2 regions of the Tenacibaculum profundicola genome follow, and region 1 is predicted to be linked to the other one. Evidence: riboswitches for the same ligand, from Rfam matches in the RefSeq annotation. Region 1 holds a riboswitch; the other holds the start of a gene.
What was found. Region 1 has a riboswitch for cobalamin ahead of AC2TDS_RS06395 (hypothetical protein). Riboswitches for the same ligand answer to the same signal wherever they lie in the genome.
Positions count from the first base shown of each region.

Region 2: another riboswitch for cobalamin. It lies ahead of AC2TDS_RS18385 (TonB-dependent receptor plug domain-containing protein); the one in region 1 lies ahead of AC2TDS_RS06395 (hypothetical protein).

Region 1 covers NZ_CM170137.1:1,450,656-1,467,151, reverse strand. The annotation lists gene AC2TDS_RS06450 (precorrin-6A/cobalt-precorrin-6A reductase) at 1-362, shown strand, start outside; gene AC2TDS_RS06445 (cobalt-precorrin-5B (C(1))-methyltransferase) at 369-1,469, shown strand; gene AC2TDS_RS06440 (hypothetical protein) at 1,466-2,182, shown strand; gene AC2TDS_RS06435 (VWA domain-containing protein) at 2,184-3,854, shown strand; gene AC2TDS_RS06430 (cobyrinic acid a,c-diamide synthase CobB) at 3,859-5,199, shown strand; gene cobN (cobaltochelatase subunit CobN) at 5,211-8,957, shown strand; gene AC2TDS_RS06420 (hypothetical protein) at 8,975-9,499, opposite strand; gene AC2TDS_RS06415 (sirohydrochlorin chelatase) at 9,993-10,931, opposite strand; gene cobA (uroporphyrinogen-III C-methyltransferase) at 10,946-11,680, opposite strand; gene AC2TDS_RS06405 (Rossmann-fold NAD(P)-binding domain-containing protein) at 11,683-12,504, opposite strand; gene AC2TDS_RS06400 ((2Fe-2S) ferredoxin domain-containing protein) at 12,485-13,324, opposite strand; gene AC2TDS_RS06395 (hypothetical protein) at 13,328-13,579, opposite strand; cobalamin riboswitch at 13,667-13,857, opposite strand; gene AC2TDS_RS06390 (AAA family ATPase) at 15,309-15,836, opposite strand; gene cbiB (adenosylcobinamide-phosphate synthase CbiB) at 15,839-16,496, opposite strand, start outside.
Region 2 covers NZ_CM170137.1:4,515,561-4,532,056, forward strand. The annotation lists gene AC2TDS_RS18345 (DMT family transporter) at 1-46, shown strand, start outside; gene AC2TDS_RS18350 (acetyl-CoA carboxylase carboxyltransferase subunit alpha) at 145-1,098, shown strand; gene chrA (chromate efflux transporter) at 1,263-2,399, opposite strand; gene AC2TDS_RS18360 (ABC transporter substrate-binding protein) at 2,417-3,532, opposite strand; gene cobC (alpha-ribazole phosphatase) at 3,536-4,063, opposite strand; gene AC2TDS_RS18370 (adenosylcobinamide-GDP ribazoletransferase) at 4,048-4,818, opposite strand; gene cobT (nicotinate-nucleotide--dimethylbenzimidazole phosphoribosyltransferase) at 4,821-5,858, opposite strand; gene AC2TDS_RS18380 (bifunctional adenosylcobinamide kinase/adenosylcobinamide-phosphate guanylyltransferase) at 5,867-6,370, opposite strand; cobalamin riboswitch at 6,537-6,740, shown strand; gene AC2TDS_RS18385 (TonB-dependent receptor plug domain-containing protein) at 6,820-8,712, shown strand; gene AC2TDS_RS18390 (ABC transporter ATP-binding protein) at 9,177-9,878, shown strand; gene AC2TDS_RS18395 (ABC transporter permease) at 9,871-11,100, shown strand; gene AC2TDS_RS18400 (ABC transporter permease) at 11,103-12,347, shown strand; gene AC2TDS_RS18405 (efflux RND transporter periplasmic adaptor subunit) at 12,363-13,496, shown strand; gene AC2TDS_RS18410 (DUF1573 domain-containing protein) at 14,109-14,519, opposite strand; gene AC2TDS_RS18415 (valine--tRNA ligase) at 14,690-16,496, shown strand, end outside.

The DNA.
Region 1 (16,496 bases):
TACTAGCTTTATCAGGAGTACAGACCATTCAAAAATTAACACCCTACTGGTCTGAATATATCGCTTGGTTTCGGATTTTAGATAGACCGTCGTCGAGGAGAATAGCGAACAAAGCAAAATTTCCAGAAAAACAATTATTATTTGGCTTTCCCCAGCAGGTAAAAGAAGAAATAGAATTGATAAGAACCTATGCTCCAGATGTAATTTTAACCAAAGAAAGTGGTAGTAATGGTAAGTTAGAACAAAAGATTGAAGCTGCTATTAAAACAGAAACGCCGATAGTTATTATAGCAAAGCCTTTACTGTCTGAGGCTTATAGGTGTATACATACTGAATTAGAACTTTTAGAACAGTTAATCTAAATTAAAGTGAGCGATTTACAAGAAATACCTGACAAGCCCTTACGAAGAGGGTATACAACTGGAGCTTGTGCAACAGCTTGTACGAAAGCTGCTTTGCTCTCATTGATTACCCGAAAAAAATCAACCTCAATTTCCATAATTTTACCCATTGGTGAAAGTGTAACATTTACACTGATTTCATGCGTTATAGAGAAAGAAATATGTAGTTGTACGGTAATAAAAGATGCTGGTGATGATCCAGATGTAACTAACAAAGCAGTAATAACAGCAACCGTTTCATTAAATAATACTGGAGAGATTCTTTTTAAAAGAGGAGAAGGAGTTGGACTAGTAACCTTACCTGGCTTGGAAATACCAGTTGGAGAACCGGCTATCAACCCAGTGCCGAGAAAAATGATGCGAACGGTTTGTCAAAAATTATTGGCAACCTATAACTTGGAAAAAAACGGAGTAACGATCGAAATTTCTGTTAAAAATGGAGCGGAATTAGCGAAACGAACGTTAAATAGTCGCTTAGGAATTATTGGAGGGATTTCTATTTTAGGAACCACAGGAATTGTAACGCCATTTTCTGCCGCATCATATATTGCGAGTATTCAACAAGGCATTGAAGTGGCTGTTGCAAATGGAAACAAATCATTGCTTATAAATTCGGGAGGTAGAAGTGAAAAAGCACTAAAAAGAATAGTGTCCTCTGTGACTGAAACTGCATGCATTCATTACGGAAATTGGATTCAGGAAACTTTCGAAAAAATTAATCAAACACCTCAAATTACGCATGTTTTTATGGGGATCATGCTTGGGAAAGCTGCAAAATTAGCACAAGGGCATACAAATACACATAGTAATAAAACAACTTGGAACAAAGAATTTATATATCAGTTGGCCATAGAAGCAGGCTATTTAGAGGAAACAGCGAGTAAGGTTTTAAACCTAAATATGGCTGGTAGATTGCGAGAAATTTTTACTTTTGGGGCAGAGGAACCTTTTTATCAAATGCTGCTTCGAAAGTGTTTCGAACATTGCCATAAAATAGCTCCTGATGTAACAATTAAGTTGTATTTAATTAATAACAATAACGAAACTATACTTTACAAAAAACAATGAACTTTTTAAATTTAACGAGACCACTTATTGCAGGAATACTACATTCTTTTGAACCAGATCATATATCTGCCGTATCAGTATTAGCAGCCGACAATGCCGTTAAAAAGAAAAAGGTAACCATGAAAACGGTATTTACCGCATCTCAATGGGCTTTTGGACATTCTGTAACCTTATTACTCTTTGGAGGAATTGCTCTTTTATTTAGATCGATCTTGTTGTCTTTTGTTGAAAATATTTCTCTTTTCGCAGAATTAATCGTAGGACCTATTATGATCTGGCTAGGAGTAGCTGCCATTAAAAGAAACCATAAATTAAAATCCTTAATGGCTGATCATAAGAAAATAGAAGAGCATGAGCACGATGCTAATAACGTATTTCACCTACATGGAAAATCTGGAGAAGAGATTGCTATGAACCCAATCAATAAATCTTTTTGGGTTGGAATGGTACATGGTTTGGCAGGTACGGGAGGGGCGTTAACGTCAGCACTGATAATAAGTGCAAGTACGGTAACAGAAGCTATTTGGATTTTGGTAGTGGAGTCTATTGGAGTAATTTTAGCCATGGCGGTTTATAGTTATGTACTTATTTTTACGATGAGCCGATTTATTGAACGCAATATGTCAATTTTTAAATGGTTAAATGCATTTGTAGGAATCATCTCTATTGTGGTTGGAACACTATTGTTATACAAAACGTTAACTCAATTGTAGTATGCAGAAGAAAATTAACTTCCCGTTTACAGCAATTGTTGGACAAGATGATTTTAAGCGCTGTCTGATATTCAATATTATTGATCCCACCATCGGTGGTGTTTTAGCAACAGGTGATAAAGGAACAGGGAAAACAACAACAGTAAGAGCGTTAAGTCAATTGATGGGAGAGACCTTTCCTTTTGTGAATTTACCAATAGGAGCCACAGAAGATAGAGTCTTAGGAAGTGTTAATTTGGAAGTACTGTTGAAAGATAAACTAACACTGATTGATAAAGGGCTGTTGGCAAAATCACATGGCGGATTCTTATATATAGATGAAATTAATTTATTAAATGAATACTTAATGGATGTGTTGCTTGATGCATCTGCATCTGGAGGGTATTTTTTGGAACGAGAGGGAATTTCCCAGTGGTTGGAGAGTAAATTTTGTTTAGTGGGAACCATGAATCCTGAAGAGGGAGCACTACGTCCACAACTATTGGATAGATTCGGATTAAATGTTGTAGTGACAACACCCAAAGAGATTCAAAAACGAAAGGAAATTGCCAATGGAAGACTTACTTTTGACACAGATCCAAAATTTTTTTATCAAGAATACGAACAAGAAGAATTGCTTCTCAAAGAACATATAGTAAAAGCAAAAGAAAGTTTGCATGGGATCGTTTTAACAGATACAATAAAAAATATGTGTGCTCAATTGACCCTAGATAATCAGGTGGAAGGAATGCGTGCTGACATTTTACTACTAAAAACAGCAAGAGCGTATGCAGCCTATTTAGGAGAGAAAGAAGTTACGAGGGAGATGGTAACATACATTGCTCCATTTGTGTTGCAACACAGAGCAAAAGAATACAATCCGCCATCTGAGAATAACACTTCAAATGATGATCATAACGACCATCAAAACGAACCAGAAGATCAAAATAACGAAACAAAAAAAGAAGGAGGTTTACAGTTCCAATTACCAGAGGATGTAAAGAAAGAACTAAAATTTAATGTGACTTCTATAAAAAAAAAAGAAGTTGAGTTAAAAGTTAGTAACAAAATACAAAAAGATTTTTTTCCTACGGTACATGATAAATCATTGGCTGTTTTCAAAACTGTAAAACAATACCTAACTACTCAAAAAGCAATACCGGTATATGAGTATCAATCAACCAAGAAAACAGTGCATATTGTGTTTTTGGTAGATACGAGTACTTCTATGGCTAAGGGAAAACAGATGGCATATTTAAAAGGAATTATCCAAAAAACATTGAAAGCACATCCCCTAAAAAAAATTAAATACGCTATCGTAACCTTATCGGAAAATTCTTCGAGGATAACACAGCCTTTTACAACTAATATCAGTGCAATTTTAGAAACTAGCTACCAATTAAAAACACAAGGAAAGACAAATTTAAAAGACGCATTTAGAAAAGTAGCAGAGTTGCTAAAGTCAATAAATAAAAAATCTGTACAGCTATTTGTTTTTACGGACGGTAGAGCAAACACAGGAGCTAAAAACCCGTTTGCAGCAGCGGTGCAGACCTACAAAATGCACTTAGCAGGATTAAAACACACCACAGTGGTAGATACGGAAACGAGTTTTGTTAAATTGAGAAAAGCCAAACAATTGGCAGAGCAATTACACTTAAGGTACGTATCCTTAGATTCATTAAACTCATAATCTAATGAAAAACAAATTTTTAATAGCTGCACCTTGGAGTAACTCTGGTAAAACAACCGTCACTCTAGGTTTATTGAGGTACCTTAAAAATAAAGGGTATAGCGTGCAACCATTCAAATGTGGTCCTGATTATATTGATACCATGCATCATGGTACTGCCGCTGGAATTTCTAGTATAAATCTAGACTCCATAATGATGTCTGACACTCATTTAAATCAGGTGTTTACTAAGTACAGTGATAAAGCCGATATAAGTATCGTCGAAGGAGTAATGGGGTTGTTTGACGGCGCGGTAAAAGATAAGGGAAGCTCTGCTGAGATTGCTAAAAAGTTGAATATCCCAATAATTTTAGTAGTAAATGCTAAGGCAATGGCATATACAGTAGCCCCTATTTTACATGGCTTGAAGACTTTTGACCCAGAGATTACCATTGCAGGAGTACTCTTTAATTTTGTAAGAACAGATTCTCATTATGCGTTTTTAAAAGAAGCTTGTGAAAAGGTAGGAATAACAAGTTTAGGTTATTTACCACCTAATGAAGCAATAGAGATCCCATCAAGACATTTAGGGTTGCATATAGATAAAAGTTTTGAAGAAGTAATACATCAAGCCTCAAATCATGTCGGTAACCACATCAATATTGCAACATTACTTAACCGTACTAAAAACGCAAGAGTTAATTCTAATGATAATGAGAGCTATACAAGTAACTCGTTGATGAAATCGTGTAAAATAGCTGTAGCAAAAGATGAAGCTTTTAACTTTACATATAGTGAAAACATACAATACTTAAAACAATTAGGTGAAGTGGTTTTATTTAGTCCGTTGCGAGATGACGACCTTCCAGAGGCTGATATAATATATCTAGCAGGTGGATATCCTGAGTTATATTTAGAAAAGCTATCAGCCAATAAAAAGATGCTTATCGCTATTAAAAATGCTGCTGATAATGGAACACAAATATTGGCAGAATGTGGGGGGATGATGTATTTGGGTAAAAGTATTATAAATGAAAAAAAAGAAGAATACTCTATGGCTCAAGTGTTTGAGTTTAGTACAACGATGGAGCATAAAAAATTACAACTGGGATATCGTAAAGTACTGTTTAATGACTATGAACTATGGGGGCACGAATTTCATTATTCTAAAATTTTAAATGATGAAAAAGAAGGGGCAAATATTACCGTTTTAACGGCACGAAACAAGGAAATAAAGACCAGAATATACCAATACAAAAATGTATTGGCAAGTTATATTCATTTTTACTGGGGAGAAGGAAATTTTAATTGGCTCATAAAACCAGAAAAAAAATGGAAAACTAAGAAAAAGCCAGTAACTGAATAACTGATCCAATTATGCATTTAATAGCTACAATTCCGGGAGGATGGAATCCTGATGACGACGGAGTTTTTTATATAGAACAGAAACCAGGAGATATTGTTTTTCTAAGCGCAAGTGATACAGAAATTCATACGATGAATGAAGCGTATAAAGAAGTATATGCTGAAAACACGAACGCTCTTCCTAGTATAAGGATGACTAATTTGGTTTACTTAAAACAAGAACTGACGATTGATACCTATATAGAAGACGTACTAGAAAAAGCAAAAGTTATTATATGCAGTTTATTGGGCGGAATGAGTTATTACCAATATTTGGTTGAATCTCTGATAGAACTACAAGAAAAAACCGATTGTGTTTTGTTACTTATACCAGCTCATGAGCCAGATTATGAGTTAATGAAACGGTCTTCTGAATCATTGAATGTAGTTCATCAATGCAGACGATACCTTCAAGAAGGAGGTAAAGAAAATACGATTTCATTACTTTATTATCTATATGAGAACTTTTTTGACATACCCTCAGAAATCGATGTGCCAAAAGCTTACGATCATCTGTTTTTATATACCACGAAACAAGGAATTGTAAGTCAGAAAGAGTTGGAATCGGCACTAGATAAAACTCAAAAAAATGCACTTATTTTAGCTTATAGAGCTCATTATTTAGCTAATAATTTAGACCCGATTATTGAATTGAGTAAGAGTTTACAAGCACAACAATTAAATCCAATTGTTTTGTTTGTGAATAATTTGCGAGATCAAGAAGTATTGATGGAGGTAGAAAAAATGATAACATATGATAAGCAACGTACTATTGACGTTATTTTGAATACTACAGGATTTACCATTAAGCCAACGGATGATGAAGGTTTTATTTTTGAAAACCTTAATGTCCCAGTGTTACAGGCTATTTTTTCTACGAGTAATAAACAAGTTTGGAAAGAAGGATTGTTTGGATTACCACCTACAGATATCGCTATGAATATCGCCTTGCCAGAAATAGATGGCCGTATTATAGGTAAAGCCGTTTCTTTTAAAAAGGAGATTGCCAAAGATCCATTAACGGATAGTTCGATTATAAAATATGAAGCCTATACCCCGGCATGCGATTTTATGGCAGCATTAGCCAATAATTGGGTAAGCTTACAAAAAAAGAATAACACTGATAAAAAGGTAGCAATCATACTACCCAATTACCCTAATAAAGATAGTAGATTAGCCAATGGGGTAGGATTAGATACCCCTGAGAGTTGTATCAGGGTATTGCAAGCTATGAAAAAAAAAGGGTATAACCTTGGAAATCAGTTACCTCAAAGTGGTACGGAGTTAATGCATTGGTTAACTCAAATGACAACGAATGATGTTAGTACGGTACAAACTCGTCCGCATGCAGTAGTTTATTCTAAACGTGATTTTGATATAAAATTCGGTACTTTAGCAAGTACTTTACAGGAGAAGATTAGAGTACAATGGGGAAGAATGGAAGATGATCCATATTATAATGGAGAAGGGTTTATCGTGCCCGGTTTTATACTGGGAAATATTTTTGTGAGCATCCAACCTTCAAGAGGTTATAATCAAGATCCACAAGCTATTTACCATTCACCAGATTTAGCACCTACTTATCAATATTTAGCATATTACTTTTGGCTTCAAGATACATTTAACGTTGACGCGGTGATTCATTTAGGAAAGCATGGAAATCTAGAATGGCTTCCAGGTAAAAGTGTATCTCTTGATGAAACATCGTGTTATCCTGCCGCAATTTTTGGTCCATTACCTCATTTTTATCCTTTTATAATCAATGATCCTGGTGAGGGAACTCAAGCGAAAAGGAGAACACAAGCGGTAATTATTGACCACTTAATTCCACCAATGACACGTGCGGAGAATTTTGGAAATCTTTTAAAGCTTGAACATTTAGTAGATGAATACTATGAGGCATCTACTTTAGATATTAAAAGAGCAAGAGTACTTGAAAAAGAAATTGCCACTTTAGTAAAAGAGGCTCAATTGAATGTTGATTTGGGCATTAATTCTGATGATGTAGATGAGCTGCTGGTTAAGTTAGATGGGTATTTGTGTGAATTAAAAGAAGCGCAAATTCGTGATGGCCTTCATATTTTTGGTACATCTCCTCAAAATGAGCAACTGATTGATTTGTTAATAGCATTGCATAGATCAGGCTCTTTTCAAACAAAAGGAATCACGCAGGCACTAGCTATAGATTTTGGAATTGAAGATACTATTTTGACATTAGATTATGGAGAGGCTATGAATGTTTGTATTCATGAGCATTCTTGTAAAACAGTTGGACAAGTAATAGCTGTTTTAGAAGATCTGAGCAAGAAGTTCCTCATCCAATATCTTGAGGAGAATAGACTAGAGGAAACCTATCCAGAACTGAATAGAGTTTTAACGCTTATAAAAACGAAAACCCTAGTTGCAGTGGAACAAACCACAGATGAAATCACTTATTTATTACAAGGTTTAAATGGGCTGTATGTCCCTTCCGGGCCTTCAGGAGCTCCAACGCGAGGACGGGTAGATTTGTTACCAACTGGAAGAAATTTTTATTCGGTAGATGTAAGAACAGTCCCAACAGAAACTGCGTATCGATTAGGAGAAAAAAGTGCACAACTTATTATAGAACGTTATTTACAAGAACATGGAGATTATCCAGAAACTATTGGTATTTCGGTTTGGGGAACTGCTACAATGCGAACTGGAGGTGATGATATTGCACAAGCGTTAGCGTTAATGGGGGTGAGGCCTATATGGAAAAGTTTAAACCGAAGAGTAACTGATTTTGAAGTGATTCCTATCGTAAAATTAGGTAGACCACGAGTAGATGTAACGCTGAGAATATCTGGTTTCTTTAGAGATGCATTTCCAGATGTTATTAATTTGTTCAATGCTGCAGTAAAAAAAGTAGCGATGCAAGAAGAGCCAGAAGAAGACAATCCTATTCGTAAGAGATTCTTAAAAGAAACCCAAACATGGAAAGAAAAGGGCTTGGCTAAAGATGAGAGTGTACAAAGAGCCTTGTATAGAGTTTTTGGTTCCAAACCTGGCTCTTACGGAGCGGGATTGCAAGGGGTTATTGATGAGAAAAATTGGGAAACGCAAGAAGATCTAGCTAACGTTTATATTAATTGGAGTGGTTATGCCTATGGAAGTTCAAAACAAGGAGTATCGGCTCATGAAGCATTTCAGTATCGTTTGAAAGACATGCAAGTAGTGATGCAAAATCAAGATAATAGAGAACATGATATTTTAGATAGTGATGATTACTACCAGTTTCAGGGAGGATTGGCAAACGCAGTGAAAACTATAAGTAAGAAAGATCCTGAAATTTATTTTGGAGATCATTCACGTCCTGAAACACCAAAAGTAAAAACATTAAAAGAAGAATTATTGAAAGTGTTTAGATCAAGAGTTATTAATCCGAAATGGATTGCAGGTGTGCAACGTCATGGTTATAAAGGTGCTTTTGAAATGTCAGCTACCTTAGACTATTTGTTCGCCTATGATGCTACCACAAATTTGGTTGATGATTTTATGTATGAAGGAATCACAGAAACGTATTTACTAGATGAACAGAATAAAGCATTCATCAAACAACATAATCCTTGGGCATTAAAAGATATGAGTGAACGTTTGTTAGAAGCCATACAACGAGGTATGTGGAAAACCCCTTCAGAAGAAATTAAACAACGATTAGAAGCGCTATTTATAGAGGGTGAGGGAGTGGTTGAGTAAAGAAGGATTATATAGTGTTATCCTATGATTTTCAATGTGTTTAACAAGCCTAACAACTTAAAAAAAGACACTTGGTTTTCAAAATTAAATCCACTGGTACTGAGTTTTAAGTCGTAATCAGAAGTTTTGAGAATAAGGAAGGTTTCTGAAATAGCATACCCAGATCCGAAAGAAGCATATCTTGCGTATCTAATGGAAAAACCTAGTTTTAAGAGAAGATTCATAATAGAGATGGTGGGTGGTGAAATGATTTCTTTTCCTCGGATGAATGTGATTTCCTTAATCTCTACGTTTTTTATTGGTAAGGCAAAGCGCTTATTAGCGTAATTAGCTCTTACAAGAAGTCCTTTGCTATACCGTTGAATATTGCATCTGGAATTCTGGATTAAAACATGATGATTACCTGGTTTTTTACAACTGAATGATTTTAGAAAGAAAGCCGTACTGCCAATAGGAGCCATGTTTTTAAAGTTGAACTTGATAGGAGTCCCGATTACCTTTTCAATAACATGGGAGGATATGTCATTTTCAACTAAAACCATTTTATATGCCTATTTAAATGCGCAATATACTATATTTAACATTGAATTTTTATTATTATTTGTTAGGTATAACATCAATTGATAGCTTCGTATTATGCAATAGAACTTTATCATGAGAGAGGTAGTCGCCATAAAAGGAAGTGCTTCCTCAATTTTACACCAGTTATTGTTTGAATTTACTGTAAAAGAAAAAACGACGTTTTATTGTTTTACAGTAAATTCAAATGGTAAATGATATTAGCATAGCACCGCTATGGTTAAATGTTAAAGTACAACGAAATGGTCGATTTTACAGTGGTTTCATCCTGTAATAGATTTTCTATTATGTACTTTGCTGATAAACAGACTTACTACAAGTAGAACTATTAAGTCATTTCCTTGCAGCCATGCTAGTGTTTTGCCTATAGTTCGGCATTCATAATAAACAAAATAGAAACCTTTTAATAAACGAAACGAACCTAAAGGATACTATTTATTAAAAGGAAATTAGGAATTAAATTCCGAGAACCTTTTTTATTTTATTTCCTAAACTATTTTTATTAGCATCGGGTTTTTCATCTTCTTCAAACAAAATTCCTTTGACATTTAAATGATGGCCCACTTGCTCTTTTCCGATATCTTGTTCAAAACCTACAATTTGCTTTCTATATTTACAAAGTTGACAATTCATATGAGCTGCACCATGTTTAGCTTCTTTTAAACGTTCGTCAAAGGCTTGTAAAATTAATTCATCAGTTCCAAACGGGTCAGTATACACGTATTCGTTTTCTGACTGTCTATTCCTTTCCGAAACATACGTATAAATGCGTTCTAATAGCACGCCAGTAAAAAAGAAGAAAGGGATCACAATTGTTCGTTTAAAACCGAGTTTATCAATCATAGCTAAAGACGTGTCTATTTTCGGATACGCCGTTCCGCTATACCCTGTCGTGGCGAAGCCAAACCCCATCCCATCCCATAGCATGCTTGTAAGCTTGGCAACATCACTATTAGCATCAGGGTCTGTAGTACCTCTACCAACAACCACTAAACAGGTGTCTTTTCTGTCTATTTTGGGAAGTTTTCGTTCCGTTTCTTCAATGCGCTTAACAGCCAGATCTAATAAAAATGAACTTACACCAATATGTTTGCCCATGCTTATTGTTAAATCATCATGATAGCTTTGTAAGGTGTTTAATTCAAAGGGGATATCATTTTTAGCATGAGATCCGGCAAATAAAATAACGGGTAAGGCATATATTTTTCGTACACCGTTTAAATACATGCGCTCAACAGCCGCCTCGTAAGTAGGATGATTGAACTCCAAAAAGCCATAATCTACCTCATAAGAGTTCTGATAACGTTCTTTTAAAATACGAACTAATTCTTTAAACGATTCCACGCCACTGGCTCTTCGACTACCATGACCACATAATAAAATTCCTTCTTTCATCTTAGTTATAAATTTTAGTTGTTTTTGCTACCGATAGGTGTTGCTCCGATGATAAATACTACAGGCATAGGTAAATCCTTCTTTTTAAGCAAAGCTTCAATGGTTCCTAAGGTTCCTGTTATAATTTGCTGACTTGATCTTGAAACATTTGAAATGGCATTTACGGGAATGTGTTCATCTTTACAAACACCTATCAATTTTGGGATAATTCTATGAATACTTTTCAATCCCATATAAATAGAAATGGTATTACCAGCTTTTAACATATGGGCAATACCGTTGAGTTGCTCAAAGGAATAATCAGCAGTATGAGCTGTGCAGATAAGCATGGCATTAGAATGGTTTCTTTCGGTAATAGGAATATTGTAAAGGTTGGCTGCTGCTATTGCTGCGGAGATGCCTGGAACTACTTCAAATGGAACATCTTTAACATGTAAATATCGAGCTTCCTCAGCTGCCCTGCCATAGATATAAGGGTCACCTGATTTTAGCCGAACGACTTTTTTACCTTTTTTATAATGGGTATATAATAGTTCGTTAATGTGCTGTTGTCTATCGATTTGATTACTTGAATCACCAAATTTTCGACCTACATATATTTTTTCACAGGTGCTGTTGAGGTCCAGAATGGCACTTGAAACTAAATTGTCATGTAAAATAACATCTGCATTGCTGATCAGTCTGTGCGCTTTTACTGTTAACAACTCTGGGTCTCCCGGTCCAGCGCCAATAATGGTAATAGGGTGCATCACTAAATTAGTTTTAAAGGGTTTGGATGTATATAGTTGTACTTAAGTAAGGATTTACTTTTAGTATTGGAAATTTTTTTAAATCCAATTTCATGATCTTGCTCTATAAAACTCGGTGGAGTTAGTCCTATGTTGTTAGCCGCTTGCGTATAAAAAACGGCTCTCATAGGATGTTCATCGGCACACCCGTTTATAATCTGTCCCCAACATTTTTTTTCAATTATAGCGTGAATGAGGCCAATACAATCATCACGATGAATTACATTAATAGGTGATTTCCCGTTTTTTAAATTGACCTTATTTGCTAAAAACCTACCAGGTAGTCGATCATAGCCTATTAATCCAGAAAAACGCACAATTGTGAGTCGGTCTTTTAACGATTTTTCTAATAACTTCTCAGCTTCGTATACTGCTTTACCAGAATTTTTTTCAGGAAACACTTTCATGTCTTCAGTAACCCAATCATTAGTGTTTTGGTATACAGAGGTAGAGCTTACAAAAATTACTTTTTGATGCTTTTTGATCGACGATAAAATATGTTCAACTTGCTTTGGGTATACGGTTTGAATATTAGTGATGCTTCTTTTGGGAGGAAAATTGATAATAACAACATCACTATCTAATAAAAAATCATTTATAGACGATGAGCAATCGGGATTTCCTAGAGAAAACACATAAGGAATAAATCCTTTATTGGATAATAAAGTTACCTTCTCTTTAGAAGTGGTAGAACTTTTTATTTGATACCCCAAGGAGTGTAAATAGGTTCCTAAAGGAGCGCCTAACCAACCAGAACCGACTATACTAATTTGTTTGTACTTCATTAATTATTCTTGGATTGTTAGTTTTCATTTCTAAATATATTTCTAAAATATAGCTCCAAAGATCACTATTTTCTTTAGGAATAAAAAGTGTAATTAGATGTTTACCTTTTCTATTTTTAAGTTGAATAGCTCCAATAAAAGCTTCATGCTCTTGAAACCAGATCACCTCAGATACGCCAACTTTTCTAGTAATGATTTCAGAATCGATTTCTTTTTCTAGAGCCTTAGTTATTGGTCCGATAGCTAATTTAAATTGAATATCATTTCCGCGTATTTCAAGATCAAAAATATCGAGATAGTCAACAGAATGTTTGCTGCTAATCGTATAGTTGTTTGCATTGTACAGCACCTCGAATTCATGTTCAGAGGCAAATATAGTTTTAAACACAGGGTATAAATATTGATCGGAGGCAGAGGCTCTTGCAACTAGGATATTCCCAAAACGATCGTCTGTTTTTGGCTTAAATGCTGGAAGTGAACCTGTTCTTTCTTTTACAGTGTTTAGTTTACTAGCGCCTTCTTCATACAGTAAGTATTCTTGAATAGGTACTTTCTCTTTTGTATGAGCGTTAACAATTTTTATTGCTTTTTCAGGGCTTACATCTTTGTACCAAAAATTCCCAGGTTGAACAATCCAAGTAGGAGCATCTTCACATCTGCCATTACAACGAGTTCTTATGGTATGTGTAGTGTTCCATAAATTTTCATTTCGTAAGAGTGCCCTCGCTTCTCTTACCGCCAATTCACTCTTTGCCTTTTTACAAGATCCACCATCACAGAAATGAAATGTAGTGATTACTTTCGATAAATTTTTCCCCATAATTTAAAAGAAATAAGAAAGGTTTTTTTTAGATAACAATAAAGGGTTACGAGAACAATTAGTAGAGAAACCATTACTAGGTTTTAAAGCTACAAGGGTTTCAACGTTGTAATTTTTAGTGCTATCTGACAGAGTTCCTGAATGCGAAACAATTGGAGTTTCACTAGAATTGACAAGGTTTTTGGTATTGTTAGTACATGCATTTGCTATAAAAGCTTGAGCGAACAATACACTGCATAATATTAGTTTCTTCATTTAAAAATAAAATTAAGCAGGCAAGTTGTAGAAAAATACACCGATAATGTAGTATTATTTTTCAACTCTTTACCCGAGAGTTCATAAAATAAATTCACTAAAATGGCAGGTCTCCTGACTTTACTCGACAATCATTTCACCTTCCCATATATTTTACAGTGGCTCTATTTAATGACGTCTTGAAATAAGTATTACAGTTGCGGGAACAGCTTTGGATTTTCACCAAATTCCCTTTTAATCTTTACCAGAGGTAAAAAACCATTTTAAGGGACCAATATAATCTTTTATTTAATAGCACTTATAATTTTTACAAAGAAGCTTTTTATCAATTCTTCTATAATAATGTTTTTTTAATATTTGCTAGACGTGAAGCGTAAAAATTTATGCATAGAAAGTTACGAAATGATGACCGATAATGAGATATGATAAAAGATGGATATATTCATAAAAAAAACCCGCTCAAAAGATGAGCGGGAAAATTGCTATGAAAAAGAAAATCTTAGGACGTCTCCTAAGTTATGTCAAAGATAGGATAAAGAATAATACTGTAAAATAAGTAAAAACCCTAAAGGTTGAACTAGGGAAAACCATGAGTCTTAACCTGTTTTTTACTAGTGATTGAAATTTGCTGTTTATAGAAATATGATTTATTTGATTTTTGTGAAAATAAAATTCTTTGCAGATTATCGGAATTGCATTTTTTTAGTTAAATATTTTAACTTCAAGTTTCCTCTTTTTTGAACTGATTAAAATCTCAAAGATTATATGCATATTGTTTCATTGATGCATAAATGGAATGATTTGACTGGATTTGGAACAAGAGAATCTATTTGTTACTGGTTTTTCAAGTTTAAAGAGTTAACGATAATATATAGGCGTGATTTTATAGAATAGACCTTGTCACGCGATAGTATAGCTGGTTTTTTATTTACTTTTCAATCATGAAGAAAAGCAAATACGAAGCTATAGTACTATTAGGACAGTTTTAAAAAGTATAAGAAATAAAAAAAAGCTCTATAAAGAGCTTTTGTATATAAAGAAGTAGAAATTTAAAGTATGGTTAGTTGTATAATTAATTAAGGCTTAAATTGATTCCTACTCAACAATAAGTCAAGTAGGAATCTTCCCCTTAATAGAATATCACTTCTACTTAAACTGATGTAAATGTAGAGATATTAAATTTATAATAAGGTGAGTAAAAACACTAAAAAAATACTAGGGGTAACCATGATGGGTTTACCTATAAACCCTATAAGTAAAACCTAAGAATAGAATGCCGATATCGCTGTTTTAGAGAACAACTTTTTAAAAATATGTATATAATACAATTTACAAATAAATATTTCGCATATCTATTATTTCTTTTGTAGCTATTTTTGCGTTATAAAACTTAACCATAGCTTGGCTATGCTAACGTTTTATGCCTTAAACTAACTTAAAATAATTCAATACCTATATACGAAATATGTATCTGTAAATCGTATAATTACCTGTTTGGCTGTATTTATTTTGTAATACTTCTTTTAAGATGCTGTTTTTGGTGGCTCAGCTTTGTATGATATCATCTTGATATTAATTTACCGACATAATTATTTATCTGTAAATCGTATAACTTCATTCCAATCGATATAAAACACAAGCATGATTTACCTAAGATGCGGTATAGTAATGCATTTTATTGATATTAGGAAAGACTAAAATTACTATCAATTTGTAAATTATGTAATGTTTAGTTTTGTAAAAAATTGGTTAGTATTTTAACCCGTTCAGCAATGGTTGTTTGTGGTAATATGTTCACTGAAAAGTTTAAATCGTTATACGTGGTTAGCAATAATTGATGTAGTTTCTGAGACTCTTCAAAAGATTGTTGTCGTTGTGGATCTTTTGTGTAAATCTCTTTCCAAGGAGGCATCATAAAAACAGTTGTATGGTAGTGTTTTTTATAATTAAAGTGTTTAAAAGAAGCAGAGATAGGAATATTTTTTAGTTTCAAGTAAGCTATATTGTCAGCTACACTCCTGTCAACGAAAGAGGTCCTGTTTACTGGGATTAATAATTCTTTTGTAATGTGTTGATAAACCAATTGAGTAAAGCCTGAAACATTTTGCCAAGGTGTTTTGTCTCCTTTTGTTTTTTGCTGTTCAATGATTATTTTTCTAGAGATCTCATCAAAACACGTGAAGTGATGTTTTTTTAGGGCATTTATTAAACTTGTTTTACCAGTTCCTGGGGCTCCAGTAATAATATATCGTTTCATTTTTAAGAAAATAAATAAAGAAATACAGCGATGCATATTACAAAAGCAGCCGTAACAGAATGATTAATCGTCGAGACTTTTTTAATTTCTGAGATATTGATATGTCTATCATTATCTCCAATATAAGGTTTGGGCACTAATTTTCCGTGATAATAATTGGGACCTCCAAACCTACAATTTAAAATCGCAGCTAAAGCTGCTTCCGGATAACCAGCGTTAGGACTGGAATGTTGACATCCGTATTTCAAAATGAAATTAATTTTATGCAGCTTCCCTGTCACGATTAGCATTAATATAGCCGTTAATCGAGCAGGAATATAATTGAAAACATCATCTAATTTTGCAGCAAATTTACCAAAGTTTAAGTATCGCTCGTTTTTATATCCAATCATGGAGTCCAAGGTGTTTACCATTTTATAAAGCATGGCTCCAGGCACACCTAAAAAAGCAAAGTAAAATAAAGGAGCGATAACACCATCACTTAAGTTTTCAGATAAGGTTTCAAATACTGCTGTTTTTATTTGTTGCTCATTTAATTCAGAAGTGTCTCTTCCTACAATCCAAGAAAGTCTCTTTCTACCCTGAATGACTCCTTTCTTAAGTTCGCTAAAAACGGCTTTACCTTCGCTGATCAAGCTTTTATTAGCAATCGCATAAAAT
Region 2 (16,496 bases), 1.5 Mb from region 1:
AAAAAATAAAATTTTGTTTAGAAAGAAAATTACCGTAAAAAAATAGGTAAAAAAGTGGTTGTATTAAAATATCTGTTCAAATTTTTAGTATGTTTGCCTTAGCAAACAACGAATTTAAAAAATAGAAAAATCAAACTGTATACTATGGAATATTTAGATTTTGAAATGCCAATTAAAGAACTTGAAGATCAGTTGGCAAAATGCTATGACATAGGGAAAGAGAGCGATGTTGATGTTTCGGAGACATATAAGAAGATTGAGAGAAAATTAGAAAAAGCAAAAAAAGATATACATAAAAACTTAACACCATGGCAACGTGTGCAGTTGTCACGTCACCCGAATAGACCGTATACCTTAGATTATATAAGAGCTATCTGTGGTGATACTTTTATGGAACTTCATGGAGATAGAAGTGTGAAGGATGATAAAGCAATGATTGGAGGTTTAGGTAAAATTGGAGATCAATCATTTATGTTTATCGGACAACAAAAAGGGTATAACACCAAAACACGTCAATATCGTAACTTTGGTATGGCAAATCCTGAAGGTTACCGTAAGGCGTTGCGTTTAATGCGTATGGCAGAAAAATTTGGTATACCTGTGGTTACCTTATTAGATACACCGGGAGCATATCCTGGTTTAGAAGCCGAAGAGAGAGGGCAAGGAGAAGCGATTGCACGTAATATTTTAGAAATGACTCGTTTAAAAACACCTATTATTACTGTGGTAATTGGAGAAGGTGCTTCTGGAGGAGCTGTAGGTATTGGTGTAGGTGATAGAGTGTATATGATGGAAAACACTTGGTACACGGTAATATCTCCGGAGTCGTGTTCTTCTATTTTATGGCGTAGTTGGGAATATAAAGAACAAGCAGCGGCAGCACTTAAATTAACTGGGGAGGATATGAAGAAGCTTGAATTAATTGATGGTATTATTAAAGAACCACTTGGTGGAGCCCATTTTGATAGAGAGGGAGCCTTTGAAGCTGTTAAGAATCAGGTGTTAAGTGCATTTGATGAGTTGAAAGACTTAAATGAAGTTGAGTTGGTTGAAAAACGTATGAATAAATACGCTAGTATGGGCGTTTATAAAGAATAATAAATTTATTATAGTTCACAAAATAAAGAGCATCTACGTCAAGTAAGATGCTTTTTTTATGCCTACGTGTCTCGTTCTGAAATAATGTTATATCACTTATGATTTGAAATTATAGCATACCAAAATGACACCCCTTCTCAATACAAATGTAAATCGTATAAGCGCTAAAAAAGGGTAAGTATATAGCCTAATAAAGAACTACCTAAAACAATATAAGCATTGTTCGTTTTTTTAAACATAAACACTACTAAAAAGCTAATAATCATAATTACAATTGTGCGCCAATCGGTAATGGTATTTTTAGCCATTATCATACAAACAGCGATAATAAGAGCTACAGCAGCTATATTAACACTATCGAGCATTGCGCCTACAGCTTTCGATTTTCTCATTTTGGGAATTAAAGGGTTCAGTAATAACACCATGAGAAAAGAAGGAAGAAAAATACCTGCAGTAGCGACAAGTGCACCAGAAAAGCCATTCATTTGCCAACCTATAAAGGTTGCGGTTGTTAAAATTGGACCAGGGGTTATTTGGCCTACAGCTACGGCATCTATAAGTACTTGTTGGGTAAGCCAACCATTACCAACCAATTCGGTATCTAAAAAAGCAAACAATACATAACCACTTCCGTAAAGAATAGCTCCAATTTTTAGAAAAGTAAAAAATATAGAATATGTAGCAATTTTTGTGTTAGCCTGTAAGGCGAATACAAACGGTAAAAGAGTATATAAATGACTGTTATTTTTTCTAAAATAAAACATTAGTAATCCCGTTATGGCGCTACCAAAAAGTACTGCAATTTCATTAATACCTAACAAACTAGCGGCTATGGCAATACAACCAAGAATAACCAATTGTAAATTTTTTACAGCTTTTTTTCCTAATTTATAGGCAGCGATTGCAATAATGGCTATAACAGCAGGTTTAATACCGTATATAAAAGGAGTAACTTCAGGTAATTGGCCATAAGATTGATATAACCAAGCAAATATACCTGTAATGAATGCAGCAGGAAAAATAAAACAAAAGCCAGCAATGAATAAGCCTTTCCAACCTGCTTTTTCATGTCCGCAATGCATGGTCATTTCTGTTGAATTCGGGCCAGGGATTAGATTAGTAGCACCCATGAGATCTAAAAAATGTTCTTGCGTCATCCATTTCCTTTTGGTAACAATTTCATTTTCCATCATGGCTATATGCGCGGCAGGACCGCCAAAGGCAATGCAACCTAACTTAAAAAAAAGCAAAGCTATTTCTTTTAAATCATCTCTTTGTTTTATGCTTTTAGTATGGTTCAAAATGAAAGGATTTTAAATTATTCTACCTTATTAAAGAAAGTCAATGTATAATTTGGTAACACGTTAGGACTCGTGATTTTAACCAAATCCTTTAAAACCAAATCTGGCCGTACAGGAGATAATTCATAATACAACAAACCTCCTGTCTCTCCTCTTTTTCCAGCGATTGAATAAAGCTTGTTATTTGTATATGCATCGAATTCTTTATAGTGAACATTAGCAGTAACTAGTTGTTCTTTGGTTTCATATAAGCCACAATTAAGCCAATAATCTGCATGTTTTCCTTTTTCCAACACACTTTCGAAACTAAGTTGTAAACTTCCAGTTCCTTGTGTATCTTTCCATAGATAATTTAAATTTGCATCTTTAAAAAAAGTGGCGTTATAGCTTTGACCAGCCGGAACATTCCATACATCTTTAAACATACTACCAGATAGGACCGTTGGAGTGTTTACATTTTTCTTAGCAATTTCCTTTGCTTCTAAGTAAGCGGTTTCAATTGAATTAAAAATGCTATCAGCCTCCTTCTCTTTATCAAATAAAACTCCAAAAAATTTAATCCATTCAGCTCTTCCTAATGGTGTTTCTTCCAACCAATCGCCATTAAAAATAACAGGAACACCTGTTTTTTTGATATTCTCATACAATTTACTGTTAGGATGTAATGAAAACCCTACCACTAATTCTGGTTGTAAGTCGAGTATTTTTTCTGTATTCATATCTTGCTCCATACCCAATTCCGTAATTTTTCCTTCTTTGATTCTATTACGTGTTTTTGGAGAAGAAATGTATTTGGTATGTGGAAATCCAACTAAACTGTTCTCAATTCCCAACAACTCCAGCATCGGTATATGTGTAGTACTGGTAACCACTAATTTTTCAACAGGAACTTTAATTTCATTCTTGTCAATATTTGTAATATTGGTAAGTGTAAAAGAATAGCTTTTGTTAGAATTTTGAAAAACTCTCTTAATAATTAATTGTTTTCGATTGTTTTGTGTGACAATATCAAATCCCTTAGCATATTTAATGCTATTGTTTGTAGGGGGTATTGGAACAACTTTTTGGGAGCTTTCTTGCTTGCAAGATTCCAAAAGAAATAGCATAAAAATAAATAGTAAATAGTGTTTCATTTTTTATATGTTGAGTGTGACCATGGCGCCATAATTGAGCTTTAGGTCAAATGATTTTTCAAGTGAAATGTGATTTATATAAGCCCACATACTTCGTATTACTCCTGCATGGGTTATAACTACGGCTCTTTCGTTTGTTGTTTGCTTTAGCTCCTCTAAAAAATCAGTGGTACGGCTATACATATCAAGATAAGATTCTCCATTTTTTGTTGGAACATTAACAAAATCTTCCATCCAATAATTTAACTCATTTTTGTCAATATCATCCCATCTTTGGAGTTCCCAATCTCCAAAATTAAGTTCTTTTAAACGCTCATCAAAAATCACAGTATCTGATAATTGTTCTGCTAACAAAGCACAACGTCGAAGCGGACTGCTATAATATGCAATGGATGATTCGTTAAAGGGAACCTTGTCTAAAATGGGGTGGATTTCTTCTAAAAACGTAGCTGTTACTCCGATATCTGCTTGGCCATAACAGGTTGCTTTGGCTATTTTAGGTGTGGTATGTCTAACTAGAATAACTTCCATACGGCTAACAAGCTTATATAATAAATGACTTCTGAAACTTGCTGTAATGCTCCAGCACAATCGCCAGTTTGACCTCCAATCCATTTTTTAAAAAAACGACCTAAATATACATAGGTTATAAATAAAGGGATCAAAACTAAAAACACAAAATTTTCTTGTAAAAATAAAAGAGGTGTCAGACCTATAATACCAGAAATAATGAGTGATTTAGTGCTCATCTTTTTGGTAGTAGGTTTTACTTTTGAACTATCGTTATCTCTTACATAGGTATGCGTGTATAACAAAATTGTGGCTATGAATCGGCTTACACCATGACCTGAAATAATAACAAAAACCAAGTTTACTGCGTTCTTTTGTAGATGATATAATGATAGAAATTTTAAACTGAGAATGAAAAGAAGTCCACTAACTCCAAAAGTTCCTAATCTGGAATCTTTCATTATAGTTAAAATCGTATCCTTCGTCCATCCGCCACCAAAACCGTCGCAAACATCTGCGAATCCGTCTTCATGAAAAGCTCCCGTTACCCATAACGAACTGATCATACTTAATAAAATAGCTATATCAGCAGGAAAAACGAAAGAGAAAGTATAGTAGGTAAAAGCAGCTATACCACCAACTAAAATTCCAACTAGAGAGAAATACCTACTACTTTTATTTAGAATTTCAGATGAATGATCTACCCAACTAGGGCATGGTATACGTGTAAAAAATAAAACTGCTGTTAAAAAATAATGAACTTGCTTTTTGATCATAATTATGCTTCACTTACATTGGCACTTTCAAAAGTAGCCATATTATTTAAAAAATTTACACTTGCTTGTACAATTGGGAAAGCAATTGCGCAACCTGTACCTTCTCCTAAGCGGAGTCCTAGATTTACTAATGGTTTTACATTTAGGTAGTTCAGCATTTTTTGATGTCCTTGTTCACCAGAGGTATGACAAAAAATACAATATTCTAAAATGGCAGGATCCATGGAATGGGCTGCTAATAAAGCAGCAGTAACAATAAAACCATCTATTAATAAAGTCATCTGTAAAGAAGCTGCTTCTAGCATAGCACCGCACATCATTACAATTTCGAATCCTCCAAATGAACGTAGAGCATCAGAAGAAGATTGTAAAGACGTTTTGTGTAAGTTATAGACCTCCTCTAAGGTTTTTATTTTGGTATTAAGACCTTCATCACTAACGCCAGTACCTCTGCCTACACATTGACTAATAGGTGTGTTGGTAAGATAACTCATTAATAAGGAAGCAGAAGAAGTATTGCTGATACCCATTTCACCAAAACCAATAATATTACAACCGTTGGTATGTAATTTTCGAACGAGTTCTTTTCCTTTACTTAGAGCTAGGTTATATTCCTCAAAAGACATGGCTTTGCTAGTACTGTAATCGTTAGTTCCTTTCGCTATTTTAGCTTTAATTAACTGTGCATGACTTTCAAAATCGGCATTTACACCGGCATCAACAATTTTCAGATTGATATTATTTTGATTACAGAACACATTGATTGCTGCACCGCCAGTTAAAAAATTCAGCACCATTTGCTGTGTAACTTCTTGTGGATATGGACTTACTTTATGAGTCGTCGCTATACCATGATCGCCAGCAAAAACCATTATTGTTGGATGTAAAAGACTAGGGGTCGTTGTTTTTTGAATTAAAGCTATTTGCATAGCAATGGTTTCTAACATTCCTAAAGCACCGATGGGTTTGGTTTTATAGTCTATCTTTTCTTGAATAGTTTGTTGTAAACTTTTAGAAAGTGGAGCTATTTTTGTATTCATAAGAAATGTTATTTTAATGTTAATGGTAAACCAGACACCATAAAAAGGGCTTTGTGAGCATGTTTGGCAATGTATTGATTGGTCCAACCTTGAAGCTCTGTAAACTTTCTTCCAGATTGGGTGGTAGCGTGCAATCCCATTCCTATTTCGTTCGAAATAATTATAATATTAGAATTGATACGGGTAAGCTTTTCTATTTCTGTTTTCGCAAGCTCGAGGGCTGCAGTAACATCGTATTCGGTATCTGTAAATAAATTAGTTAGCCAAAGTGTAACACAATCGATAACCACTGTTTGGTTTTCAGAAATCTTTTTACTTATCCATTTTTCCTCTTCAATGGTTGTCCAGCGATTATCTCTTTCAGCAATATGCCTGTCAACACGTTTTTTAAAATCATCATCCCAAATGCGCGATGTAGCTAAATATATTGGAGAATCTGACAAAGATTCAGCAAGTTCTTGTGCGTACCTGCTTTTTCCTGAACGCTCACCTCCTGTAATGTAATATATCATCTTAAAAAATTATGGAACACAAAGATTACAAAGTTTTTTAGATAAGAAAAACTTATATACCAAACTTTACACTTTAAATTGGCTGGAAGGAAGCCGAGTAATGTTTTTGAAAATTAAATCGTCAAAAAAACCATAGATTTTTGTTGTAAGTTTATAATAATAGTATAAATTCGCACCGAATTTTGGTTTTTCTTTAATCGCTAGCAAAGATTAAATAAAATTAAAAGGGAATTCGGTTTAAATCCGAAGCTGTTCCCGCAACTGTAAGCTAAAAAGCTTGTAATTATTCTTAATGTCACTGTTTAATAAGGAACGGGAAGACCAATTACAAGACGTAAGCCAGGAGACCTGCCAAATTTCACACAATTCGAACTTTCGGGATAAAGGTTTGAGGGTAGTACATACTGCGCTATTTTTTTCCTGAATAAAATTTAAAATATTAAGTAGAAATGAAAAAAAAAGTACTTTGTTTAAGTGTTTTAGCAACCGTCTTTGCATTCAACGTTAATGCACAAGAAAAAGAGCAGAATATACAACTCGAAGAGGTTGTTATTTCAGATTCCAAATTCAAATTAAAAAAAGAGAATTCAGGGAAAGTTATCCATAAAATTACTGCAGAAGTTATTGAGAGAAATACAGGTAAAAATGTCGTTGACCTAATCAATACTATTTCGGGTATAGAAATAAATGGAAATACTAGCGTGCCTGGCCAAAATCTAGGAATCTTTGTGAGAGGTGGAAGTACAAAGGAAGTAGTGGTTTTGATTGATGGAATTCAGGTAGCAAACCCAGCCGATGTTTCTGGAGGCTTTGATTTGCGATTATTAGATTTAAATGACGTAGCGTCAATTGAAGTGATTAAAGGAGCTGCAAGTACTTTATATGGAACAGGAGCAGCCACAGCAGTAATCAATATTACATTGAAGGAGGCTAAATCAGGAACAGCCAATACAGCATTATCACTTTTTGGAGGAACCAATAATAGTCAAGACACAAAAAATGGAACAGTCATTCAAAGTGTCGCGAATATTAACGGAAAGATCAGCGATTTTAATTATTTGGTTAGTTTTTCTTCTTTTGACGCAAGAGGAGTTTCAGGTGCTCGATCTGAAAATGAAGCTGTTGTTAATGATGATCCTTTTCAACGAATAGCAACAAATGTAAAGCTAGGCTATAAATTTAACGATAAGTTTTCTATCAATTCTTTAGGAAGTTACAGTGAGTTTAGCAATAATTATGATTCGGGCCCTTTTACCGACGGTTCTAATACTTCTTTAGATAAAAGTTATAGAGTAAGCTTAGCACCAAAATACGAGTATGAGAAGGGAAGTGTTCAGCTTAATATGGCGTATAGTAAGTACGATGCAGATAGAACACAAACAACATATCCAGGTATAAGTAGGGGAGAAAACTACATAGTAGATGCTTTTGCAAAACATCAATTTAATAATTTATTCTTAGTTGCAGGAGTTAATTTTCAGCATAACACTATTGAAACCTATGAGATACCATATGGTCTAACGGAGTTGACAAAAACAGTATATACAGAAGAGCCTAAAACACAACTGATAGATCCTTATGTGAACGTTGTATATGTATCAGATATTGGTGTAAACCTGAATGCGGGTGTTCGATTAAATAATCATAATAAGTATGGAAATCATTTTGTATATAATATAAACCCTTCCTATAGAATAAAACAGGAAAATGGATACCTAAAGTTTCTAGCTTCTTATAGTACCGCATTTTTAGCACCATCTATTCAAGACTTATACGCTTCATGGGGTAATATTGATTTGACCCCACAAGAGAGTACTACTTATGAAGGTGGAGTTGAATATAAGTTGAATTCATTGGTTTTAAATACTGTGTATTTTAACAGAGATGTAATGAATATTATAGGATATAATAATACCACTTTTAGAATGGAAAATATGGGTAGTACGAGTATAGAAGGTATTGAAGTGAACGCGAACTATAAACCGTTAGATAATTTAACGTTAAATACGAATTATACGTATACAAATAATGATGAAGTTGCGATAAGGATACCTAAACATAAAATAAATATCGGTGCTAATTATGGTTTTAAAGCAACGAACGTATCACTAAGTTACCAATATGTCAGTGATAGAGATGATACAGATTTTAGAAGTTATCCGTATGTAAATGTTCCTTTAAGCGCTTATTCTTTGGTTGATTTTTCTGCGAATCATACGTTAAATAAAAATGTTAAATTATTTTTAACGGTAACAAATGTTTTAAATGAAGATTATGAAGAAACCTTTGGATATTCAACATTAGGAAGAAATTATAAATTAGGTGTTCGTTTAAATTTTTAACACATTTTTTAATTACTGAAATATAAATTTTTAGCAAAAAAAAGCTCACATTATGTGAGCTTTTTTTGTGCTAAAATACTTTTCTTAGAGGGCGAAAGAGAACGCCAAAAGCAGTACCTTTTATGTTTAACTCGAATTCTGTATTAGAACTTCGTAATGAGAGTTGAAAACATCATAAAAGCAATTGTTTTATCAATTTAGCGCAGCAGTGCTGTTCTAAAACTGAAAAATAGAACGTAGTGTTTGATTTTGTAGAGCTTTCAGGTTATCATATATTTTCTAATACATAATCTGGTTTTAATAAGTTTTGAGTTTATGTTGCTTGATGAAAGAAAATAAAAAATTTGATAAGTTTTTGTAACATAATTTTTAAACGAACGTCTTGTAAGAAAGTAATAAGTCATTTTACACAAAATTAGTAGCTTAATTGCTATTTGATTTTTTTGGCAAAAATTAACTAACGAATGATAAAAATAGAGAACCTACATAAGTCCTACCCAATTGGAAAAGATTCACTGCATGTTTTAAAAGGACTGGATTTACATATTAAAGAAGGTGAATTTGTGTCTATTATGGGGTCATCTGGATCTGGAAAATCTACGTTATTGAATATTGTAGGTTTATTAGACTCACATGATGAAGGAAATTATTATTTGAATGGACAGTTAATAAAAGATTTAAATGAAAAAAAAGCAGCGATTTTAAGAAATAAATTTCTTGGATTTGTATTTCAATCTTTTAATTTAATTTCATACAAAACTGCCTTAGAAAATGTTGCATTACCACTTTATTATAAAGGGGTAAGTAGAAAAGAACGTTTAAAAACAGCTCTAGATTACCTTGAAAAAGTGGGCTTGAAAGACTGGGCAAATCATTTACCTAATGAACTATCAGGTGGGCAAAAACAGCGTGTAGCAATTGCTAGGGCATTGGTGACTAGACCTAAAGTTGTATTAGCCGATGAGCCAACTGGAGCACTAGATTCTACAACCACAGATTCTGTTATGGACTTACTAAAAGACATAAATGATGATGGAATGACTGTTTTTGTAATTACGCATGAAGAAGAAGTAGCAGCGCAAACAAAAAGGATAGTGCGTTTAAAAGATGGTGTTATTATAAGCGATACTGTTACAGAAAAAGCTAAAAATCAAAGTTATGTTTGATATAGATCGTTGGAGAGAAATTTTCCAAAGTATTAATAAAAACAAGCTTCGTTCTATATTGTCGGGTTTTACGGTAGCATTTGCAATATTGCTTTTTACCTTGCTTTTTGGGATTGTTACTGGTTTGCAAAATCAATTTAAAACAGCATTTGTAGATGATGCAACCAATGCGATGTTTGTTAGAGTATGGAAAACATCAAAGCCATATAAAGGGTTACAAACAGGAAGAAGAATTCAGTTAAAAAATGAAAATTTTAATTACGTTAAAAATAAATATGAAAATAAAATTCAGCATTTAACGGCAAGAATTTATAAAAATGTCAATATAGCTTATAAAGGTAAGCAGAACAATTATCAATTAAGAGCGGTACACCCAGATCATCAATTCCTTGAAAAAACAATAATGGAAGAGGGCAGGTACATTAATGAGCTTGATTTAAAGAATAGGTTAAAAGTAATTGTAATAGGAAGATTGGTGAAAAAGGATTTGTTTGGAGAAAAACCAGCTCTGGGTAAACAATTGAATGTCGATGGAATTTCCTATAAGATAATTGGTATTTTTTCTGACAAAGGAGGGGATAGAGAAGAAAGATTAACATACATGCCGGTTACCACTGCGCAAAAACTGTATGGAAACAATGATTATATCAGCCAAATAAATATAGGATATGATCCAAAATTAAGTTTAAATGAGGCTATTGCTTTTGGTAATAGAGTAGAACGAGACTTAAGAAAGAAGTTGGATATTCATCCTGATGATCAAAATGCCTTATCTTTAAGTAATATGGCTGAAGCAAACAAAGGAATTAATCAATTTATGTTTGCATTGTATTTTATTGTTGTTTTTGTGGGGTCAGGAACCTTAATAGCAGGGATCATTGGAATTAGTAATATTATGATTTTTGTTATTAAAGAAAGAACAAAAGAATTTGGTATACGAAAAGCCTTAGGAGCACAACCATCGTCTATCATTGGTATGGTAATTCAAGAGTCGATTTTAATAACAACAATTGCTGGGTACTTAGGACTTTCCTTAGGAACGTATATACTAAGTACCATAGGAGAAGATTTGGAAAAATATTTTATTAAAGATCCACATGTCAGCCCTGGTATTGTTATTGGTGCTACAGTTATACTGATTTTATCAGGATTAATTGCTGGGTATTTACCAGCAAAAAGAGCAGCACAAATTAAACCTATTGTAGCATTAAGAGCAGATTAACTATGAAATTTTTATTTGATTCAGATTCATGGCAAGAAATTTACGGAAGTATTCGTAAAAATAAACTAAGAACAGGAATTACCATAGTTGGTGTACTCTGGGGAATTTTTATTCTTGTCGTTTTATTAGGTGCGGCAAGAGGGATGGAAAATAACTTTAAAAGGATATTTGGAGATTTTGCCACTAACAGTGTTTTTATGTGGACACAAAGCACTGATATGCCATTTAAAGGCTTTCAAAAGGGAAGAAGATTTAGTTTAACTTTTGAAGATATACAAACACTTAAACAAGAGTATGCGAAAGAAATTAAGTTATTAGTTCCGAGAAACCAGACAAGTGGACTTTTAGTGAAGGATTTTAAATCTGGAGATTTTTCAGTTAGTGGTGACTATCCAGAGTTAGACAAAGTACAAAAGAAAGATCTTATTTATGGAAGGTTTATAAATAAAAATGATATCAATGGTAATACTAAGGTATGTGTGATTTCAGAAAATATATATAAACAGTTGTTTGATAAAAATGAAAAACCTGTTGGACAATACATCAAAATAAGCAATGTTAATTACAAGGTAATTGGCGTATATAAGCCTTCGACTACCATCGATATTGATGGAGATACGGCGTATATTCCTTTCACGACTTTTCAAAAAGTATACAATACATCAAACAAGGTTGATTGGATGATGATTACAGCCAATGAAGGGGTAGATATTAATCAAATGGAGAAAGATATTCTCTTGACACTTAGGAATTTACATAAAGTGCATCCAGAAGATTCACGCGCTTTTGGAAGTGTTAATTTAGGAGATCGAATAGCTAAAGTAACAGGGTTTTTAAAAGGAATGCAGTTTTTAACTTGGTTTGTAGGAATAGCAACCTTAATAGCAGGAGTATTTGCAATCGGAAACATTTTATTAATAACTGTGAAGGAAAGAACAAAGGAAATTGGAATACGAAGAGCCATTGGCGCAACGCCAAAAAGTATAAGAAGTCAAATCATTTTAGAATCAGTTTTTTTAACAACCATTGCTGGTATGCTGGGAATAATATTTGGAGGACTAGTATTGTATTTACTCGATACTACATTAGGGAGTGGGGAAGATCCCACACTGGTAAACCCTACCGTTAATATTCCGATAATTATGGTAGCATTTAGCATATTAGTAGTTTTAGGTACGATGATAGGACTGATACCAGCCTATATGGCAACCATTATTAAACCAATTGAAGCATTAAGAGAAGAATAAAATAATCAACAAATCATGAGTAAAAGAGCAAAAATCATTTTAGCAATTGTAGCATTACTATTTGTAGCCGTTCTAATATGGTTAGGTAAAAAAAATCAAAAAAGTATAATTTCCTATGAAACAGAAAAGCCTTTTAAGGCAACCATAATAAAAAAAGCTGTGGCAACTGGAAAAGTAATTCCTTTAGAAGAGGTTGAAATTAAACCACAAATTTCTGGAATAATTAATAAAATTTATTTAGAAGAAGGAATGGTTGTTAAATCGGGAGATTTAATCGCTACTGTTAGGGTAGTGCCTAATATTCAGTCATTGAACTCTGCAAACGGTCAAATAGAGAACGCAAAATTATCATTTAATAATGCGAAAATACAATTTGATAGAAATAAAAAATTATTTGATAAAGGTGTGATTTCTAGGCAAGAGTATGAAAATTCTGAATTAAATTACAAAAATGCAAAGCAAAGTTTAGCAAATGCAAAATCTGATTTAGATATTATCAAAAAAGGAACCACTGCAAGATTGGGTAAAACAGCAAATACCAATATTAGAGCAACAGCCTCTGGAATGTTAGTAGAGATCCCAGTGAAAAAAGGGTATCAAGTTATAGAAAGTAATAACTTTAATGCAGGAACAACTATTGCCACAATTGCTGATATGACAAAAATGATTTTCGAAGGAAAGGTAGATGAATCTGAAGTTGGAAAATTGGTAAAAGGCTCTGAAATTGAAGTGTCTTTAGGAGCGATTGAAGGGAAGAAGTTTCCAGCACGATTAAATTTTATAGCCCCTAAAGGAACTGAAGAAAATGGAGCTGTACAGTTTAAAATTAAAGCAGATGTTGTTTTAGATGACCAGTACTTTATTAGAGCGGGTTATAGCGCTAATGCAGATATTGTTTTAGAAAAGAAAGATAGTGTTTTGTCTATAAAAGAATCATTGTTACGCTTTGATAAGAAAACAGAAGAACCTTATGTTGAAATTAAAGTAGGTGCAGACGGAGATGGAAAATTTGAAAAAAGAACCGTTAAATTAGGGACTTCTGATGGGGTAAATGTTCAAATACTTGAAGGGGTAACCGAAGATGATGAAATCAAAATTTGGAATAAGGCTTCTAAAGATGAAGACAAAGAAAGAAGAAGAGATAGATAATATCTAGAAATTAATATGATAAATGAAAACCACATTGCATAAGTTGTAATGTGGTTTTTTTATGCATGCAAATGGATGTATTTGCTGATTCAACCCGAATTATGTAATAAAATATATAGACTCCTTGGTATTTAGGGTACATGCCGATGTATAGATAAGAGATAAGCGTTGACCACAAAGAAAGACTGTGTAACTTAACCTAAGAAGCGGTATAAGATTCAAAAAAGATAAAAATTATGTTGTGCGTTATTAATGAGCATACAAGAAAAACTAGTGCAATTAGTTTGAAGGCTAAGGGAATAATTGAGTTAATATTATCATAGAACTGGTGCTTCTATTGATAGGTAGAAATAAAATGAAGCGAGGCTATACCAGTTATTGTTTGAATTTACTGTAAAAGAAAATGAGTATCTTTTCTTTATATAAGATAGAAAATAAATGATAGTAGTAACTATGATTTATTTTCATATTGAAATAGAAAGGGAAAAAGGACGTTTTATTATGGTAAATTCAAATGGTACTAGATAGAAAAGACAACAAAAAAATCCTGAGATTTATCAAAAATCTCAGGATTTTAATTCTATACTAAATACTTAAATAGTAAAGTTAATATTAGTTAGTTCCATTAGAAACCATACTTTTTTCTTTAGCAGGTATAGCTTCTTTAACGATGAAACCTTTAATTTTTAATACTTTTCTTTCTACTTGAGCATTCGAAATAATCGTGATTGATTTATGAAAACCACCTGGTCTTTTCGTGTCATAAGAAACCGCTATTTCACCTTTCTCTCCTGGCATAACTGGTTTTTCTGGTTTTTTAGGGACTGTACATCCACAGGTAGACTTTACACTTTTAATGATTAAAGGAGCATCACCTACATTCGTAAATTCAAATACACGCTTCCCTTCTGATCCTAATGCTATTTTACCGTAATCGATCACCTCTTTTTCAAATTTAAACTCTTGAGCACTTACTGTTAAAGTGATGAAGAAAATAGCTACAAATGATAATATTGTTTTCATAATGTTAATTTTAATTAAGGGTCTCACAACCTGTTGCAAATTTATAATTATTTTTCGGGATTAAAAAAATAGCAACTATTTTTCTGTAGCTCAGAGATAGTTGTATTTTTGCTAATTAGATTTCAAAAATAATGCCAAAAAATATATTGGGCTAAATATAGTAAAAACATATGAATATTCCATCAACATACAACGCCAAAGAAGTAGAAGGGAAATGGTACGATTACTGGATGAAACATAACTATTTTCATTCGGAAGTAGATGACAGAGAACCTTACACAATTGTAATCCCTCCTCCAAATGTCACTGGAGTATTGCATATGGGGCATATGTTAAATAATACTATTCAAGACGTTTTAATAAGAAGAGCTCGTTTACAAGGCAAAAATGCTTGTTGGGTACCAGGTACCGATCATGCCTCTATTGCAACTGAGGCAAAAGTAGTAGCTAAACTAAAAGAGCAAGGAATTGATAAAAATGACTTAAGTCGTGAAGAGTTTTTAAAGCATGCTTGGGAATGGAAAAATGAATATGGAGGAATCATTTTAGATCAATTAAAAAAGTTAGGAGCTTCTTGTGATTGGGAGAGAACTGCTTTTACGATGGATCCAGCGCTGTCTGAATCGGTAATTAAAGTGTTTATAGATCTGTATAATAAAGGATTTATTTATCGTGGTTTTAGAATGGTAAACTGGGATCCTGAAGCCAAAACGACCTTGTCAGATGAAGAAGTGATTTACGAGGAACGTCAAGGAAATTTATATTATTTGCAATATGATATTGTAGGGTCGGATGAAAAGGTAACAATAGCAACGACACGTCCAGAGACAATTTTGGGAGATACCGCAATCTGTATCAATCCGAATGATGAACGTTTTACGCACCTAAAAGGAAAAAAAGTTATAGTTCCTCTTTGTGAACGAGAAATTCCAATAATTGAAGATGACTATGTTGATGTTGAATTTGGTACTGGTTGTTTGAAAGTAACTCCAGCTCATGACGAAAATGATAAAATTCTAGGAGATAAACATAATTTAGAGGTAATCGATATTTTTAATGAAGATGCAACATTAAATTCTTATGGATTGCACTATCAAGGTAAAGATCGTTTTGTTACTCGTAAAGAAATTTCTAAAGAATTAAAGGAAAAAGGGTACTTAGTAAAAATTGAACAACATACAAACAAAGTTGGAACCTCTGAAAGAACCAAAGCCGTAATTGAGCCTAGATTATCAGATCAATGGTTCTTAAAAATGGAAGATCTAGTTAAACCGGCAATTGAAGCAGTTTTAGGAGAAGATCGAGAGGTTAAATTATTTCCGAAAAAATTCGAAAATACCTACCGCCATTGGATGGAGAATATCCGAGATTGGAATATTTCTCGTCAATTATGGTGGGGGCAACAGATTCCTGCGTATTATTTCGGCGATGGAAAAGAGGATTTTGTAGTTGCCGAAAATATGGAGGATGCCCTAAAGTTAGCACAAGAAAAAACTGGGAATGCAGCGTTGAGAACAAGTGATTTAAAACAAGACCCAGATGCGCTTGATACATGGTTCTCATCATGGTTGTGGCCAATGAGTGTTTTTGATGGAATAAGAAATCCTGAAAACGAGGAAATTAAATATTATTACCCTACAAATGATTTAGTAACAGGACCAGATATTCTATTTTTCTGGGTAGCCCGTATGATTATTTCGGGATATGAATACAAAGATCAACGTCCATTTGAAAATGTTTACTTAACAGGACTTGTTCGTGATAAGCAGCGAAGAAAGATGTCAAAACAATTAGGAAACTCTCCCGATGCGCTGAAGTTAATTGAAAATTTTGGGGCTGATGGTGTACGCGTTGGCTTGTTATTGAGTTCTGCAGCTGGTAATGATTTAATGTTTGATGAAGCTTTATGCCAACAAGGAAAACAGTTTGCAAATAAAATTTGGAATGCTTTTCGTTTAATAAAAGGATGGAAGGTTG